Regions from separate parts of the Mesorhizobium sp. M0938 genome, predicted to be linked through region 2. Evidence: predicted binding sites of a transcription regulator. Region 2 holds the regulator's gene; each other region holds the start of a gene.

Region 1 (4,507 bases), on a different contig from region 2:
GCAGTGCTCGGCGGCCCGTCCGGCGCCGGCAAGAGCTCGATCCTGAAGATGCTCTACGGCAACTATGCCGTCGACGAAGGCCAGATCATCGTCCAGCACGAAGACGGGCTCATCGATCTCGCGACGGCTACCCCGCGCACCGTGCTTGCCGTGCGCCGGCTCACGATTGGCTATGTCAGCCAGTTCCTGCGCACCGTACCGCGCGTTTCTGCCCTCGATGTCGTCGCCGAGCCGCTGGTCGAGCGCGGCGCGGACCGTGAGGTTGCGCGCAATAAGGCGCGCGCCTTGCTGGCGCAGCTCAACTTGCCGGAAAAACTCTGGATGCTGCCGCCGGCGACCTTCTCCGGCGGCGAGCAGCAGCGCGTCAACATCGCGCGCGGCTTCATCACCGAGCACCCGATCCTCCTGCTAGACGAGCCGACCGCCTCGCTCGATGCCAGGAACCGCGATGTGGTGATTGCGCTGATCGCGGCCAAGAAGGCGGCCGGCGTCGCGCTGCTTGGGATTTTCCACGACCACGACGTGCGCGAGGCGGTCGCCGACCGTGTCATCGACGTGACCGCCTTTGCCGCCGGGAAAATCGCTGCATGACAAGAAAGCTGTCGGAAGCGCCGCTCGTCCATGACACGGCGGAAGTCGAGAACTCGACGCTTGGCCGCTGGACCGAGATCGCCGACCGCTGCCGGGTTTCGGAGAGCACAATTGGCGACTATTCCTACATGATGCAGGACTGCGGTGTCTGGTGCGCGACGGTCGGCAAATTCGCCAACATCGCCGCCAGCGTCCGCATCAATGCCACCAATCACCCGACCTGGCGGCCGACGCTGCACCATTTCACTTATCGCGCCTCGGACTATTGGGACGACGCCGAACACGAGAGCGAATTCTTCGCCCAGCGCCGCGCCAAGCACGTCAACATCGGCCACGACACCTGGCTCGGCCACGGCTCGACCATCCTGCCCGGAGTCACCGTCGGCGATGGCGCGGCGGTCGGCGCCGGCGCCGTGGTATCGAAGGACGTCGCGCCCTACACCATCGTCGGCGGCGTGCCGGCGAAACCGATCCGCGAACGCTTCGACCGCCGCACGGCGGAACGCTATCAGGCACTTGCCTGGTGGAATTGGGACCATGTCCGCCTGCGCGCCGCACTTGAGGATTTTCGCGCGCTTTCGGCGGAAGCCTTTCTGGAAAAATACGGCTGACGGAGGGCGACCCGCCGTTTCACATCCCTGACACATGACTCGGACAGGAGACGGTCTTCCCATGGAGATCGCCATGCTTCAATCCATCAAACCATCGCTCGCCGGATTCTTCGCCGGCTCGAACCCGAACCCTCCCGTGCATCTCGGCACGCGCTACGACACGTCAGGCAATTTTCTCATCGAGCCCGGCAACACGGTCGTCTGCCATCTCGACAGTGGTTCAGCTTCCGAAGCGGCGGTCATCGAAGTGCGGGAACGGATGCGCGCCATGCCCGATGCCGACCGGCTGGCCTTCACGCCGATCTCCAGCCTGCATATGACGCTGTTCCAGGGCATCATCGAATATCGCCGCCGTCTTCCCTACTGGCCTGAGGATGTGCCTCTCGATACCAGCATCGATGACATGACCCGGCTCTATCTTGAGCGCCTGAAGGCCGTCGAGGACCATGGCGCGTTCAAAGTCAGGGTTGTCGAAATCGTGCCGACCGGCCTGACCGTTGCCGGCGCCTCCGACGAGGACGAGCGCATCATGCGCGCGTGGCGCGAAGCCCTGTCGGTGCCGTTCGGATACCGCCATCCGGATCACGACGGCTACACGTTTCACATAACTTTCGCCTATCTGATCCGTCGTCTCGACGACGAAAGGGCATCACAATGGCAACAGCTATTCGATGACTGCCTCTCGCTGCTCGCCCGTCAGGCTCCGGTGATCGAGCTGCGGCCTCCGGCATTTTGCCGCTTCAAGGACATGAAGCATTTCGAGGAGCTGCTGGTTCTCGGCTGATCCCATGCAGGCTGTCCAGGCGGCAGCGATTTGGGTGGACTCGCCTTCCTACTCGACGCGCCTGTGGGCAGTAACAAAACTGACATCAATCCGACACCGCAGGTTCATGGCGTTGCGCTAGCGAAGGTTAACAGACCTTCACTGCGACCGGACTGGAACTAGCCTATGTCAGCAACCACAGCCACGCTGGAAATCCGCGGCGTCACCCGCCGGTTTGGCAAGAACACCGCCGTCAGCGATGTCGATATCTCGATCCCGCACGGCCAGATGGTCGGCATCATCGGCCGTTCCGGTGCCGGCAAGTCGACCCTTTTGCGCATGATCAACCGCCTCATCGATCCCAGCCAAGGGTCGATTTTCTTTGACGGCGCCGAAGTCTCCAGCCTGCGCGGCTCGCTGCTCAGGCGCTGGCAGCGCGATTGCGCCATGATCTTCCAGCAGTTCAACCTGGTGCCGCGTCTCGACGTGCTGACCAACGTGCTGCTCGGCCGGCTCAATCACCGCTCGACCCTTGTCAATCTGCTCGGTGTCTTCTCTCGCGAAGAACGGGCCGAGGCGATTGCGGCGCTCGAGCGTCTCGACATTGCCCGCACGGCGCTGCAGCCGGCAGGCACCTTGTCCGGCGGCCAGCAGCAGCGCGTTGCGATTGCCCGCGCCATGATGCAGCAGCCGAAGGTCATCCTCGCCGACGAGCCGATCGCCTCGCTCGACCCGCTCAATGCCAAGGTGGTGATGGATTCGCTGCAGGACATCAATCTGCGCGAGGGCATCACCGTCGTCACCAATCTGCACACGCTGGACACCGCGCGCACCTATTGCAACCGGATCATCGGCATGGCCGCCGGCAAGGTCGTGTTCGACGGCCCGCCCGAAGACCTCAACCGCGAGGCTGTGCGCATGGTCTATGGCGCCGACAGCAATGGCGGCGAGATCTCCGAGGCCATCACCTCGACCAGCGTGACCATCAAGCAAAAAATCGCCGCATCCGCCGGACCGCTCGAGCCCGCTTTTCCCGGCTACTAGTTCCATGATCCCGACAATTGGATACCGGTATCCGGGAAACCATGGGCAGCAAAAGAGCGCCTGGATCGCCAGCCCGCGTCAAAGGCGCCGTCAAAATTCGAACGCTACCGGCGCGATGCCGGAACCAACAGGAGAGACCCGACATGTTTAGAAAGATGCTTTTCGGTGCTGTTTCCATCATCGCCATGGCGATGGGCGCGGTTCAGGCACAGGACCTGAAGGAATTCCGCGTCGGCATTCTCGGCGGCGAGAACGAGGCCGACCGTCTGCGCAACTACCAGTGCTTCGCCGACCACATCAAGGAAGTGCTGGGCGTCGAGAAAGTCTCGCTCTTCCCGGCCGCCGACTACGACGGCGTCATCCAGGGCCTGCTCGGCGGCACGCTTGACTATGCCGAGCTCGGCGCTTCCGCCTATGCCAAGATCTATCTCGAAAACAAGGACGCGGTTGAACCGATCCTGACGACGGTCCAGACCGACGGTTCGACCGGCTATCATTCGGTCATGGTCGCCCGTGCCGATTCCGGCATCAAGACGCTCGCCGACATGAAGGGCAAGAAACTCGGATTCGCCGATCCCGATTCGACTTCGGGTTACCTGATCCCGGTCACTTCACTGCCCAAGGACATCGGCATGGATGTGAAGAGCTACTTCGCGTCGACCGGCTTTGGTGGCGGCCATGAACAGCTTGTCCTCGAAGTCCTGAAGGGCACCTTCGATGCCGGCACCACCTGGGCTTCCGGCGTCGGCGACTTCAAGGACGGCTACAGCTCGGGCAATCTGCGCAAGATGGTCGACAAGGGCGTGCTCAAGATGGACGACCTCGTCGAATTGTGGCAGTCGCCGATGATCCCGAACGGCCCGCTGGTATTGCGGACGTCGATCGACGCCGGCGCCAAGCAGAAGATCACCGATTTCCTGACCAAGCTTCCGGAAACCGATCCGGCCTGTTTCTCGGCGATCCAAGGCGGCGATTACAAGGGCTACTCACCGGTCACCCCAGCGTTCTATCAGCCAATCATCGACGCGCGTAAGGCGAAGATCGGCTCGTAAAGCAAACTGCCACAACGCCGCCGGGGCCATGTGCACCGGCGGCGTTGCCGCATCAGGGCCGGGGATCTATCGATGAGTGCGACCGACGTATACCGAGCGCCTGCGCTTTCACCGGAGGGGGCCACTGTCGAACGGCACTGGCGCGACCTCGCCGCCCGCCGGCGCCTTTACACGATCGGGGGCCTGGTTTTCCTGCTCCTTGCACTCTCTGGCTCGCTCTGGTTCGCTAACGAGACCAACGCCGGAAAGTTCTTCGACCGCCTTCCCCACGTCGCCGACTTTTTCGGCGAGTTGAAGCCGCGCGACTGGTTCGACCCGGTGCGCGCTCTATTCGACCTGCCATCCCCTTACGACGATGGCAGCCTCAAGTTCGACTATCCAGAAGGCCGGGTCTATCTGACCCAAAGCATCTACATTCCGGAGTATTTCCACCGGATGATCGAGAC
Region 2 (4,507 bases):
CAGCCGCGGCGTTCGTTTCCCTGCGAAGTTGTCCAGATCAGTTGCAGGCCGCAACGCTGCCTGCGGCGACGCCCGCACAGACTTCGTCCTTCTTGATCCAGCCGGCGTCGATGACGACGTTGAGATTGTCCTTGGTGATGGCAATCGGTGTTAGGAACAGCGACTTGACGGCATTGCCGCCCGGCGTGGTGAAATCCTTGACGCCCGCAATGTCGGTCATCTGCTTGCCATCGGCCAGCTGCGAAGCGATCTCGGCAGCGTTCTTGCCGAGCTCGCGCGCGTCCTTCCAGACCGATACGGTCTGTGTGCCGAGCGCGATGCGGTTCAGCGCGGCATGATCGCCGTCCTGACCCGATACCGGGACGGATCCGGCCAGGCCTTGCGCCGTTAGTGCCGCGACGACGCCGCCGGCGGTGCCGTCATTGGCGGCAACCACCGCGTCGACCTTGTTGTCGTTGGCGGTCAGGAACTGTTCCATGTTCTTCTGCGCATTGGCGGGAAGCCAGCCGTCCGTATAGGCCTCGCCGACATTCTTGATCTTGCCGCTGTCGATGGCGTCCTTGAGCACTTCCATGGAGCCGGCGAACAGGAAATCGGCATTCGGATCGGCGCCGGAGCCCTTGATGAAGACGTAGTTGCCCTCCGGCTTTACCTTGAACACTTCGCGGGCCTGCATGCGGCCGACTTCCTGGTTGTCGAAAGTCAGATAGAACACGTCCTTGTTCTCGATCAGCCGGTCATAGCCGACGACCGGAATGCCTTCGTCCAGCGCCTTCTGCACCGCCGGCCCGATGGCCGAGGCATCCTGCGCCAGGATGATCAGTGCATTGGCGCCCTGCGAGATCAGGCTTTCGACATCGGTCAGCTGCTTACCGGGATTGGACTGCGCATCGGCTGAAATATACTTGTCGCCGGCGGCCTCGATCGCCGCCTTCATGGCGGCTTCGTCGGTCTTCCAGCGCTCTTCCTGGAAATTCGACCACGAAACGCCAATGACCTTGTCCTTGGCCTGTGCGACCGATGCGAGCGTCAGCGACATGGCGACCCCCGCCAGAATGGCGGCTGCGAATCTTTTCATGATATTCCTCCCTGCACCGCGTGCGGCGCGACCAGACTGACCCGAGGGCCGGCACAAAGGCTCTATTTTTTCGAGCCTCGAAAAAACACTGATCCAACGCCGAAGCGCTGTCAACATCAATTCTGATGGATTTTGATGGCTTTCCGGCTTTTTTTCGAGCCTCGGAATAAACCGTGACAGCGGCTTCTGCTTCTGCCACTATTTGTCCGACATTATCGACGGCTTCCGATTTATGAGTCGCCGCGGTGACAGGGAGGAAGCAGCAGAATGTCGGTTGGAATCCGTCATGACGATTTGCGCCGCCGCAACCGGGCGATGGTGATTTCGGCCGTACGCCGGGCCGGCCAACCATCGCGGACCGAGATCGCGGCAACCACCGGCCTCAGCCATTCGACCATATCGGCGATCTGTTCAGACCTGATCCAGGAAAGCATCCTGACCGAGAGCAGGGCGAGCGAGGCCGTTTCGCTGAAACGCGGCCGGCCGCAGGTCGGCCTCGGCCTCAATCCGGAAGCGGCAGCGGTGTTGGCCGTCGTGTTGTCGCTGAATTTCCTGTCGGTCGCCGTCATCGATTATGCCGGACAAGTCGTCGCCGAGGAACAGCGCCGGCTGGACACGCTGACCATGTCGCGCGACGAGCTGATCGGCGAATGTGTCGCCATCGTCCGGCGACGGCTCGAAGATCCCGACCTCGACGTCCAAAGCGTCGCCCGCATCGCACTGGCGATCCAGGGTATTACGGATTCCCATGCGCGCGCCATGTTGTGGTCGCCGATCACGCCGCAAACGAACATCGCTTTCGCCGACATTCTTGAACGCGAATTCGGCATCCCGGCCATCATGGAAAACGACTGCAACATGATGGCCGTGGCGCTGCGCTGGCGCGACCCGGATCGCTACCGCAACGATTTCATCGCTATTCTCCTCTCACACGGCATCGGTATGGGGCTGGTGCTGAAGGGCGAACTGTTCACCGGCACCCATTCCTCAGGCGGCGAATTCGGCCACATGATCCATCGGCCGGGCGGCGCGCTTTGCCGTTGCGGACGGCGCGGCTGCGTCGAAGCCTATGCCGGCAACTACGCCATCTGGCGCAATGCAAGGCAATTGAGCGAGAATGCCGAACCGGTTGCCGATGTCAGCGATGCCGACATGCGGGCACTGGCGGCCCGGGCGCGCGAGACGGACGGACCGGAGCGCGAAGCCTACCGCAAGGCCGGCGAAGCGCTCGGCTTCGGCCTAGGCAGCCTGTTCGCGCTGATCGATCCGGCGCCGGTCGCCATGGTCGGCGCCAGCGCTGCCGCTTTCGACCTGATCGAGCCTGCCCTGCGCGAAGCCATCGCCCAGACCGCCGGCGGCCAGCATTCGGGTTCGATTTCCTTCGACACCGAGCCGAACGAATTGCCGCTGATCCGCGAAGGCTGCGCCATGCAGGCGCTGAATTTCGTCGACCAGGAGATTTTCGCGCCGGGCGCGCAAGGAAAGTCCGGCACGATCAGGAAGGACGTGGCCTGAGTTCGAAAGGCAAGGAACAAAGGCGGATTGCGACTTGGATGTGTTGAGATTCAGGTCAGGCCACGCCGGAGTCGAAGACGGGCGCGAAACAACCAAACCGGTGGCTTCCGAGAACCGGAACGGAGCGTAACGTTTAAGTACGTACCGGAAACGCAGGAAATCGCCATTCGCGGGCCGGCATCACCTGGAGTATCAGCCTAGTCTTCCCTGATCGCATAGCCCGCGCCGCGGATGGTACGGATGACATCGGGCATGCGACCATTGTTGACCGCCTTGCGCAGCCGCCCGACATGGACGTCCACCGTGCGTTCATCGATGTAAATCGTCTCGCCCCAGACATTGTCGAGCAACTGGCTGCGCGAGAAGACGCGACCGGGGTGCCGCATCATGAATTCGAGCAGCCGGAATTCGGTCGGCCCGAGCCGGATCTCGCTCTTCTTGCGGTAGACCCTGTGCGATTCGCGATCGAGCATGATGTCGCCGACCTTCAGCACGCTGGACAGCACTTCCGGCTTGGCGCGGCGCAGCAGCGCCTTGACTCGGGCCATGAATTCCGGTGTCGAGAACGGCTTGACCAGATAGTCGTCGGCCCCGGTCGAGAGGCCGCGCACCCGGTCGCTCTCCTCGCCGCGCGCGGTCAGCATGATGATCGGCAACCGCTCGGTTTCGGGACGCACCCGAAGACGCCGGCAAAGCTCGATGCCGGAAACTGCCGGCACCATCCAGTCGAGCACCAGAAGATCGGGCACGTTTTCCTGCAGCCGGATTTCGGCCTCGTCGCCGCGTGTCACCACCTCGACCTGATAGCCTTCGGATTCCAGATTGTAGCGGAGGAGGACGCCCAGCGGCTCTTCATCCTCCACCACCATGATGCGCGGCGCGATCATCGATCGGTCACCCCCGTCATGTCGCCGGCGCCGTCGTCGTTTCGTCGAGCTTCGGGCGATCCGCCGGCAACTGCTGCCCGGTCACGACATAGTAGGCGTTTTCGGCGATGTTGGTTACATGATCGCCAATACGCTCGAGATTCTTGGCGCAGAACAGAAGATGCGTGCAGGCGGTGATGTTACGAGGGTCCTCCATCATGTAGGTCAGGAGCTCGCGAAAAACCGCCGTGTATTTGACATCGACCTTCTCGTCGGCGGCGCGTAGTTCCTTCAACGCGTTGGCGTCTCGCGACACGTAGTGCTCGACCACGCCACGGAGCTGTTCGAGAACGAGATCCGCCATTGCGTCGATACCGTGCGAGAGATTACGCGGCGTGGCGCTCTGTCCGACTGCGCTGACCCGCTTGGCTATGTTCTTGGCCAGGTCGCCGATGCGCTCCAGATCGCCGGCCATCCGGATTGCGCCAACCACGGCGCGCAGGTCTTGCGCCATCGGCTGCCGCTTGGCGATCAGTGTGATCGCGCTGTCGTCGAGCTCGCGCTGCCGGGCATCCATGATGGCATCGTCAGAGACGACGCGCTGCGCCATGGCATTGTCCGACGCGAGCAATGCGCGGATCGACGCAGCTACCATCGCGGCGGCAAGCTCGTCCATGTCACGGATCAGCCTGTCGATGTGTTCCAATTCCTCGTCGAAGGAGGCGACGGTATGTTCACCCATGATGCTGTCCTCGTGTTCGAATTCGCCGCCGGACCGCTCAGCCGAACCGGCCGGTGATGTAGTCCTGGGTGCGCTTGTCGTCGGGGTTGGTGAACATTTTGTCGGTCGCGCCTTCCTCGACCAGATAGCCGAGATGGAACATCGCCGTTCGCTGCGACACGCGCGCTGCCTGCTGCATCGAATGGGTGACGATGACGATCGTGTAGTTCTGACGCAGCTCGTCGATCAGCTCCTCGACGCGGGCGGTGGCGATCGGATCGAGCGCTGAGCAGGGCTCGTCCATCAGGATCACTTCCGGCGACACCG
Region 3 (4,507 bases), on a different contig from region 2:
CCGTATCGCGAAGTATCCAAACCAAGTGCCTGCAATGCAGCCAGGTCGAGCAGTCTGAGAGCTCGACCCAAGGCCAGATCAATCTCAAAAAGATTGTACTTGACGCGTGAGGGGATCACCGGTTGTCCGCGCGTAAGGTGGAATCTCATCTCGCTCAACGCGCCCTCCCGCCTTTCGGAGGTGTAGAGCACATCAAATGTTCCTTCATCCCAACGGCCACCGGAGCTCGAGCACTGGGTCGGATCGCGGCCCTGGCGCACCACGCGCCAGACCGTTCCGGAGTATTCGACCGGAGCGATCGCCTCGACGGCGTCAATGAGCTGGCTGTCGCGTCGTTTCCGCCCGGTGGTCATTGATTAAAGGCGGTCATCAATTAAAGGAAGACCTCGTTCTCAAGCCGATCGATGACCTTCAGGACGTCGATGCTACGGTCATCGTGAATGAGGTCGATCGCTCTTTCCCCGTTCAATTGCGGGTGCCGGGCATAAAGCCATGTCCTGATTTCGCTTGCCTCGTAGAATTCCTGCAGGCGGCCGACGATGTAATGCAGGTCCGACAGGATAAGCTCGCTTCGCGGCTGCGGCTTGATGTCTCCGGCCTTCCACCGGGAAACCGTGGCTTTCGACACCTCAGTGATGTTTGCAATATCGGTCCCCCTGAGGCCACCAAGGGTGCTCAATTCGTCGAGAAATCTTGGGACTGCCCGCAACGCCATGCTCATCTTTCCAAGGCTCTTCTTGTGAGACTATGCGCAAATGCGTTTCACGAAAACAAAATATGAAACCTCAATGTTACTGTCAAGGCAGGGTTTGCGCTCGGGAGCGAAGCAAAGAGGCCTTGTGCCGGCGGTCATTTTTCAGCGTAGGCGATCCGTAAGCTGGCTTCGGCCACCTTCCCCGCGTCAAAGCGAGGGGAAACGATGTCGAAGCTGCACGCCAATCTTCTTCTGCTGGTCGCTGCGGCACTGTGGGGCCTCGGCAATGTTCCGCAGAAGACCATTCTGGACTATCTCGACCCGATGAGCGCGGTCGGCATGCGCTGCCTGATCGGCTGGATCCTGGTGCTGCCGCTGATCGCCACCGAAGCCCGGCGACCGCCGGGCGGTCTCTATCGCGCGAGCTTGGCAAGGGTCAGCGTGCTGTTTGCAATCGCGATCGTCCTGCAGCAGATCGGCTATCTCGGCACGTCGGTGACGAATGCCAGCTTTCTGGTCAGCACGGCGACTGTGATGACGCCCTTCGCGGCGTGGCTGCTGATCGGCGAGCGGCTGACAGCGGCTGTCGGACTCGCCGCCGGCCTGACGTTGGTCGGCGCGCTGCTCTTGTCCGGCGGCATCGCCAGCTTCAACCAGGGCGATGTGGCGGTCATGCTGTCGGCGGGCTGCTACGCGCTCTGGATGGTCTAGCTCGGTCGTCATGCGCAGACCTATGGACGCCCGTTCACCGCCATGGCGGCGCAGTTCCTTGGCGCGGCGGTGATCAGCCTGCCGCTCGGCTTCTTCCATGGCAATCTGTCGCCTGCCAATGCGTTCGATGCCTGGCCGCAGCTGCTTGTGCTGGGCGTATTCTCTACAGCCGTCTGCTTCGGCATCCAGGCGATTGCCCAGCGTTTCACCTCGGCCAGCCACGCGGCGGTAATCGTCAGCGCCGAAAGCGTGTTCGGCGCCCTGGGCGCGGCACTTTTCCTGGGCGAGCGGACATCGTTCGTTGGCATGCTGGGGGCGACGATCATGCTCGGCGCCGCCCTCCACCTCGCCACTTTGGGGGACGGAGCGGTCAGGCCAGCGCCCGAAAACGGCGCCACCGGTGCTTGAGATTGTGAGACGCAACACACCCCACCATGCGCGGCCCGTTGGCATGAAACGGGTGGTTTGCTCGCGCCGTTTCACCCATCTGATGTCGGGACGAAGCCACAGGAGGCAAAGCCATGACCATTCATTCGATAGGTTCGAAGGCAGCGGTCCGATCGGCGGAGACGCGCGTCGCTGGATATGATTGGCAGGTATTGGCCGAGGAGATGAGCGGCTATGGCTGCGCGGTGATGGAAAAGCTGCTGACACCGGACGAGTGCCGGGAGATCGCAGGGCTTTATCCTGACGAAAGCCATTTCCGCAGCCATGTCCATATGGCGCGGCACGGCTTCGGCAAGGGCGAGTACCGCTATTTCCGCTATCCCTTGCCCGAGCTGATCGGCGGCTTGCGCACCGCGCTCTATCCGCGCCTTGCCGCGGTCGCCAACGACTGGAACGAGCGCATGGGCATCGCCCAGCGCTACCCGGACGAACACGCCGCATTCCTCGAGCAATGCCACGAGCAGGGGCAGAAGCGGCCGACGCCGCTGCTGCTGCAATATGGTCCCGGCGACTTCAACTGCCTGCATCAGGATCTCTACGGCGATCTTGCCTTCCCGCTGCAGGTGGCGATCCTGCTGTCCGAACCTGGCAAGGATTTCACCGGCGGCGAGTTCGTGCTGACCGAACAGCGCCCGCGCATGCAGAGCCGCGCCGAGGTGGTGCCGCTGCGCCAGGGCGACGCGGTCGCCTTCGCGGTCCACAATCGCCCGGTGCAAGGCAGCAAGGGTAGTTACCGGGTCAATCTGAGGCACGGCGTCAGCCGGCTTCGCTCCGGCACGCGCCACACTGTCGGCATCATCTTCCACGACGCGAAGTAAGGTTTGTCTTAAACTTCGAATGGCTGCGTAGAGGCGACGGGGCCAGCTCAGTCCTGAAACTTTGCCCGTCTTTGGCGGCGCGATGGCGTGCCTTGCCCTTGGCAAGGTCGCCGAGCTGGCCGATCGCGCTGGGGCTTGCTGAACAATTCAGGCAATCGCGGCGATCGCGGAAATCCGAATAAAAAGTTTCGCCCACCAAGATCTCTGTCATCCAATCGTTAACCAAGGTTCATACGATGGCGATGTTGTTTCTCGACCGGCGTTCATTCGCTGGGCGGACGACTGTTGATATCTGCCAGGACTGAGAATTAGCCAGTTGTTTGCGCAGTATAGTTGGGGGGTCGCCAGATGTTTTCAGCAAGCTTTTTGTCACTACGGCGCAAATGGGCGAAAATAACCGGAAGTGGCGCCATCGCGCTTGCCGTTGCCTTGACGATCGGCGCCGCTGCACAGGCTGAGCCTATTCGCGGCGCCGGATCGACGCTGGCCGCCCCGATCATCGGCAAATGGGCAGCCGCCTACGAGAGCGCCCGCGCCGATGGCGGCGACTATGTTTCGCCCGATTGGAAGGTCGACTATGAAATCGTCGGCTCGCTCGCCGGCGTCCTGCGTCTCGATCAGCCGGATATGGACTTTGCGGCGACGGATGCACCGATCAACGCCGCCGAGCTCAGGAAAACCGGCCGCCAGCAGTTTCCGATCGTGATGGGCGCCATCGCCGTCGTCGTCAATCTCGACGGCATTGGCCCGGGAAGCCTTCGCCTGACGGGGCCGCTTCTGGCCGACATCTATCTCGGCAAGATCCAGTCATGGTCCGATCCCGCGATCAAGGCGGCGAATCCGGATCTGACGCTGCCCGATCTCAGGATCAGCGTGCTCCATCGCAAGGATGGTTCCGGCTCGACCTTTGTCTTCACGGAGTATCTGTCGGCGGTCAGCGAGGAGTGGAAGGCCAAATACGGCGCCGATACGCTGATCTCGTGGCCGCTCGGCACCGATGCGGAAGGCACTCAAAACCTCATTCGAGCCGTGCATGACACGAAGGGCGCGATCGCCTATGCCGAATCCGGTCAGGCCCAGCGCGCGAGCCTTTCCTACGCGCTGATCGAGAACAAATCCGGCAAATTCGTCAAGCCCGAGCCGGATGGCGTTCAGGCTGCGGCGACGTCCGTCGACTGGGCGAAAACGACCGATTTCTTCGCCTCACTGACCGATCGGGACGGAGATGCCGCCTATCCGATCAGCACAGCGGTGTTCGCCGTCGTTCAGGTCTCGGGCCGTTCGGAACATCGCTATCGCCGGGTGCACGACCTTTTCCGGCTCGCCTTCGCGCAAGGCGCCGGCGACGCCACCGCGCTCGGCTATGTGCCGCTGCCGAAGGCGCTCGTCGACCAGGTCGAACAATACTGGGCAAGGCAAGCACCCGTCGGAAACTGAGCGGAAGAGCCAGGCTGCCTCGCGCAGCATCTGAACTTAACGTCATATCGCGCCGTGGTAACGGCTTGTTGGGGACTGCGTCACATGGACATAGACATCTTCAAGGACATCCTCGTGCCGGTGATCGGCGGGTTGGGCATCTTCATGCTTGGCCTGGACTTCATGGCGAACGGCATCCAGGCGCTTTCGGTCAACCGGATGCGAGCCTTTCTCGCCAAGGCCGCTGGAACGCCGATCAAGGGCGTGCTGGCAGGAACACTGATCACCGGCGTCATCCAGTCGTCGACGGCGATGAGCGTCATGGTCGTCGGCCTGGTCAACGCCGGCGTGATCGCGCTTCGACCGGCGATCAGCGTGATCATGGGCGCCAATATCGGCACCACGCTCGGCAACGGGCTGA
Region 4 (4,507 bases), on a different contig from region 2:
GTGAATTCATCTTCATCCAGATGCGGGCCGGCCTGCCCTCCAGCGCATGGGCGATCTCGTCCGAAATGTGCTTGAGGATGCGCTTGCGCAGCGTGAAGGGCGAGATGGCCAGCCGCATCTCCTCGGCCGGCTCGGCGTAGCCGGTGATGAAGTTGAACAGCTGGGCGACATCGCGGGCGATCGTCGGATCGGTGGTGAAGAACGACAGGTCGGTGTAGATGCGCGCGGTGACCGGGTGGTAATTGCCGGTGCCGAGATGCACGTAGTTGCGCAGCTTGCCGTCCTCGCGCCGCACCACCAGCGACATTTTCGCATGGGTCTTCAGTTCGAGGAAGCCGAACACGACCTGAACGCCGGCGCGCTCGAGGTCGCGCGCCCAGCGGATGTTGGCTTCCTCATCGAAACGCGCCTTGAGCTCGACCAGCGCCGTAACCGATTTGCCAGCCTCTGCGGCGTCGACCAAAGCGCGCACGATCGGGCTGTCGTTCGAGGTGCGATAGAGCGTCTGCTTGATCGCCACCACTTCCGGATCGGCCATCGCCTGGCGCAGGAACTGCACCACCACGTCGAAAGATTCGTAGGGGTGATGGACGATAATGTCCTTCTCGCGAATGGCGGCGAAACAGTCACCGCCGTGCTCGCGGATACGTTCGGGAAAGCGCGGATTATAGGGCCTGAATTTGAGATCGTCGCGGGCGATGGCGACGATCTCTGAAATCTGGCTGAGTGCCAGCGGACCGGTAAGCACGCTGATGCGGCTCGAAGAAACGCCAAGTTCGCCGGCGACGAAGTCGCGCAGTTCGGCCGGCATCAGCTTGTCGAATTCGATGCGGATGACCGAGCCGCGGCGGCGGCGCTTCAGCGCCGTCTCGAACAGGCGCACGAGATCCTCGGACTCCTCCTCGACCTCGATGTCACTGTCGCGGATGATGCGGAACGTGCCGGAGCCCTTGACTTCATAACCGGGGAAAAGCTTGCCGATATAGAGGCCGACCGCCTCTTCCAGCGGAATGAAGCGGATATGGTGCTTGCGGTCGGGCAAGCGGATGAAGCGCTTCAGCGCCACCGGCAGACGCAACAGCGCACTCATCTCCTCGCCATTTCTGCGATGGCGCAGCTGCAGGGCCATCGAGAAGCCGAGATTGGGAATGAACGGGAACGGATGCGCCGGATCGATCGATAGCGGCGTCAGCACCGGAAACACCTGCTCCTGGAAATGATCCTCGAGCCAGGTCTTCTCATCCTTGGTCAGCGCATCGCGGCTGATGCTCTCGATGCCTTCCTTGTCAAGCAGCAGCATCAGCGCGGAAAGGCTTTTCTGCTGATCTTCCTGCAGACGCTCGACCTCGCGCAGCAACTGTTCCAGCTGCTGTTCGGGGGTGCGGCCGTCCGGGCTCTTCAGCGTGATGCCTTCGCGGACCTGGCCGGCGAGACCGGCGACGCGGACCATGAAGAACTCGTCGAGATTGGCGGCCGAAATCGACAGGAAGCGGACACGCTCGAGCAGCGGATGATTGGCGTTCAGCGATTCCTCGAGGACGCGGCGGTTGAATTGCAGCCAGGAAAACTCGCGGTTGACGAAGCGGTCCGGGTTGCCGCCCTCTGGGCTCGCCACCTCCACGGTGGTGAATTCGCTCTGCACCGGCTTTAGTTCGTTCATGGTTCCTGCTCGTTTCGCACCCGCTGGCCACAGCGTCGCGCGTCTTTCCTGACGCGCAAAGGACGTTCTACCGCTCTTAAGCCAGGCATGATCCCAGCGAAACCGGATTCGATTTTCGGGGCCATGCCTTAATCGGCTTAGCTTATCCTGTGACAGGCTTTTACGACAGTTTGATTTCATCGATCTTGCAAAGAGACCGGTTATGATCCAGATGCAATCCAGGCTACAGCGCGGTGCGTTCTTGGACGCGCAAGTGCCGCCGTGGAATTTTGATTTTACGCATGATCCGGGTCATGCGGCAGATGTAGGAGACGACGATGGCAGGCGGTTCCATTCCCCATTTCCAGAACGATGCGGGCTATGCTGCGATCGACATCGGCGTCAAGGAATTCATGTGCACCGGCGCAAACCCGCCTTTCGACCATCCGCATGTGTTTCTCGACATGGGCGACGACAATGAAAAAGTCTGTCCCTATTGCTCGACGCTTTTTCGCTATTCGCCAAAGCTGACGGCAACGGAAACGCAGCCTGCGGGATGTCTCTATATCGATCAGGCCGCCTGACGCGCGCGCCATCCCCATGGACGACACGCGGTCCCGGCAGGTCGTCATCGCCGGAGCCGGCGTTGCCGGACTGACTGCAGCGCTGGCATTTTCCGAGCGCGGCTATCTGGTGCGGCTGTTCGAACAGGCGCCGCGCCTCGAAGCGGCCGGCGCCGGCATCCAGCTCTCGCCCAACGCGACGCGCATCCTTCGCCAGTTCGGCGTGCTCGAGCGGCTGCGGCCGGCGGCGGTGCGGCCGGAGGCGGTCGTGCTCAAGGACGCCGCCACGCTGCGCGAACTGGCGCGGGTGCCGCTTGGCGAAGCAGCCGAAAGGCGCTGGCAGACACCCTATCTCGTCGCCCACCGGGCTGATCTGCAAGACGCGCTGATGGCGCGCCTTGCCGAGCAGCCTGATATCAGCCTCGTCACCGGCGCGCGTGTCGGCGGCATTGCCGCGGGACCGCGCCATACCACGGCAACAGTCGAGATTGCCGGCAAGACCGTCGAAGCCGACGGCTTTCTGCTGATCGGCGCCGATGGCGTCTGGTCGGCGGTCCGCACTTTTGGCGGGTTTGCGGCCAGAAGCCGGTTTTCGGGCGAGCTTGCCTGGCGCGCTACGATCAGCGCAGACAGTGCCGCGGGCGAAGCTTTTGCGGCGTTCGGCGCCGCCGATTGCGTGACCACCTTCCTGCATCCCGGCTTCCACCTCGTCGCCTATCCGGTCAGCAACGGTGCGGCGTTCAACCTGGCTGCCTTCACCAGGGGCGAGATCATCACTGAGGGCTGGTCAGGTCGCGCCGATCCCGAAATCCTCGCCGGCGCCATGCGTGGCACGGCGGCAGCACTGGCCCGGCTTGTCGAGGATGCCGGCCCGTGGACCGCATGGCCGATCCATACGGTCGACCAGGCCCAGCCATGGACGACGCCCGCCGGCATCGCGCTGATCGGCGATGCAGCGCATGCGATGACGCCCTTTGCGGCGCAGGGCGCGGCGATGGCGATCGAGGATGCCGCAACCCTTGCCGGCTTTGTCGCCGCCTCGCCCGCCGATCCCTGGGGCGCGCTTGCTGCCTGGGAAAAAACGCGGCGTCCACGCATCGCCAAGGTCGCCCGCCGTGGCGCGCTCAACCGCTTCGCCTGGCATGCCTCGGGGCCGGTGGCCGTCGCGCGCAACCTGTTCCTGAAGCTGCGCTCGCCGGAAAAGCTCGCGGCCGATCTTGACTGGCTCTATGGCTGGCGGCCGCCGGAAATCGGCGGCCAATAGCGCCAGCATCAATTGTAAATCCGCATCGATAGGTCCAGCGAGGCCGGCAGCGGGTTCCACCAGCCTGTCCGCAGGCCGGCAATGCGCAGGGCAGCCGCGGTCCAGGTGTTGCAGCCGACCAGCGCATTGAAATGGCCGTTGGCTTCGTAGAAGCGGTCGAAGCTGGAATAGGCAGCATTCTCGATCGGCATTGGGCCGTTCGGCCCTTGCTGGAAACTCGCGGCGATGAAGTCGAGCACTGCTGCAAAACGCTCCTCGCCGATATCGAAGCCGGCGATGTCAGGATGCGGCTCGACAATGTCGCCGGCGACATCGACATGCATGACCGAAGCGTCAAGGGTCAGCGCCTTCATCACCGGCACGGCCTTGAGTTCCGACCAGGTCGGCGTCTCCAGATAAAAAGCGCGGCCTCCCCAGCCAAAGACGATGTAGCGGACTTCAGCCATGTCGGCCGGGATGCCGCCATCGACCAGGAAATTGAAGCGCCGGCGCACATCGTCATCGACTGGGATGGCAATATCGGTGTGGATCGGATTTTTCAGCACCAGGATGCGACGGGTGGCGGCGGGATCGGCGGCGGCCGCCGGCAAGAGCGGCCGTGGAATGAACGTGCCCAGCATCACGGCGAGCACGATTGCCACCACCAGAATGGCGAGGAAACGCCCAAACCTTTTCATGAGGGACAGCTTCTTCATGAGCCCCAGCCTTGCAGCCGGGGCGCGACCGCCGGCTGACAACTCAGACGCAGAAGAGCCCGGCCGGGTTTCGGCCGGGCTCTTCTGATTTGCACGAGAGCGATCAGTGCAGGATCTGCGACAGGAACAGTTTCGTGCGCTCGTGGCGCGGATGGTCGAAGAACTCGGCCGGCGTGTTCTGCTCGACGATCTGGCCCTGGTCCATGAAGATCACCCGGTTGGCGACCTTGCGCGCAAAACCCATCTCGTGGGTGACGCAGAGCATGGTCATGCCCTCTTCGGCAAGGCCGACCATCGTCTCCAGCACTTCCTTGATCATTTCCGGATCGAGCGCCGAGGTCGGCTC

What was found. Region 2 encodes PhoB, which activates phosphate uptake and scavenging genes when phosphate is short. Its sites were predicted from a motif close to TGTCATNNANCTGTCAT; they were not measured.
Region 1: the regulator PhoB is predicted to act here: its motif matches at 2,067-2,083, upstream of phnC (phosphonate ABC transporter ATP-binding protein).
Region 3: the regulator PhoB is predicted to act here: its motif matches at 2,876-2,892, upstream of pstS (phosphate ABC transporter substrate-binding protein PstS).
Region 4: the regulator PhoB is predicted to act here: its motif matches at 1,823-1,839, upstream of NKH73_RS14445 (RNA degradosome polyphosphate kinase).

The regions. Positions count from the first base shown of each region.
Region 1 covers NZ_JAMYNS010000011.1:181,891-186,397, forward strand. Annotated here, with positions in the region: gene phnL (phosphonate C-P lyase system protein PhnL) at 1-591, shown strand, start outside; gene NKH73_RS20795 (DapH/DapD/GlmU-related protein) at 588-1,202, shown strand; gene NKH73_RS20800 (DUF1868 domain-containing protein) at 1,276-1,986, shown strand; gene phnC (phosphonate ABC transporter ATP-binding protein) at 2,152-3,009, shown strand; gene phnD (phosphonate ABC transporter substrate-binding protein) at 3,153-4,061, shown strand; gene phnE (phosphonate ABC transporter, permease protein PhnE) at 4,134-4,507, shown strand, end outside.
Region 2 covers NZ_JAMYNS010000002.1:54,874-59,380, forward strand. Annotated here, with positions in the region: gene xylF (D-xylose ABC transporter substrate-binding protein) at 38-1,078, opposite strand; gene NKH73_RS02910 (ROK family protein) at 1,346-2,593, shown strand; gene phoB (phosphate regulon transcriptional regulator PhoB) at 2,791-3,480, opposite strand; gene phoU (phosphate signaling complex protein PhoU) at 3,497-4,201, opposite strand; gene pstB (phosphate ABC transporter ATP-binding protein PstB) at 4,239-4,507, opposite strand, start outside.
Region 3 covers NZ_JAMYNS010000022.1:44,454-48,960, forward strand. Annotated here, with positions in the region: gene NKH73_RS28430 (RES family NAD+ phosphorylase) at 1-353, opposite strand, end outside; gene NKH73_RS28435 (hypothetical protein) at 374-715, opposite strand; gene NKH73_RS28440 (EamA family transporter) at 920-1,405, shown strand; partial or broken gene NKH73_RS28445 (EamA family transporter) at 1,421-1,813, shown strand; gene NKH73_RS28450 (2OG-Fe(II) oxygenase) at 1,927-2,670, shown strand; gene pstS (phosphate ABC transporter substrate-binding protein PstS) at 3,019-4,107, shown strand; gene NKH73_RS28460 (Na/Pi cotransporter family protein) at 4,192-4,507, shown strand, end outside.
Region 4 covers NZ_JAMYNS010000007.1:77,970-82,476, reverse strand. Annotated here, with positions in the region: gene NKH73_RS14445 (RNA degradosome polyphosphate kinase) at 1-1,660, opposite strand, end outside; gene NKH73_RS14440 (zinc-finger domain-containing protein) at 1,978-2,223, shown strand; gene NKH73_RS14435 (FAD-dependent monooxygenase) at 2,240-3,466, shown strand; gene NKH73_RS14430 (TIGR02117 family protein) at 3,475-4,143, opposite strand; gene NKH73_RS14425 (amino acid ABC transporter ATP-binding protein) at 4,265-4,507, opposite strand, start outside.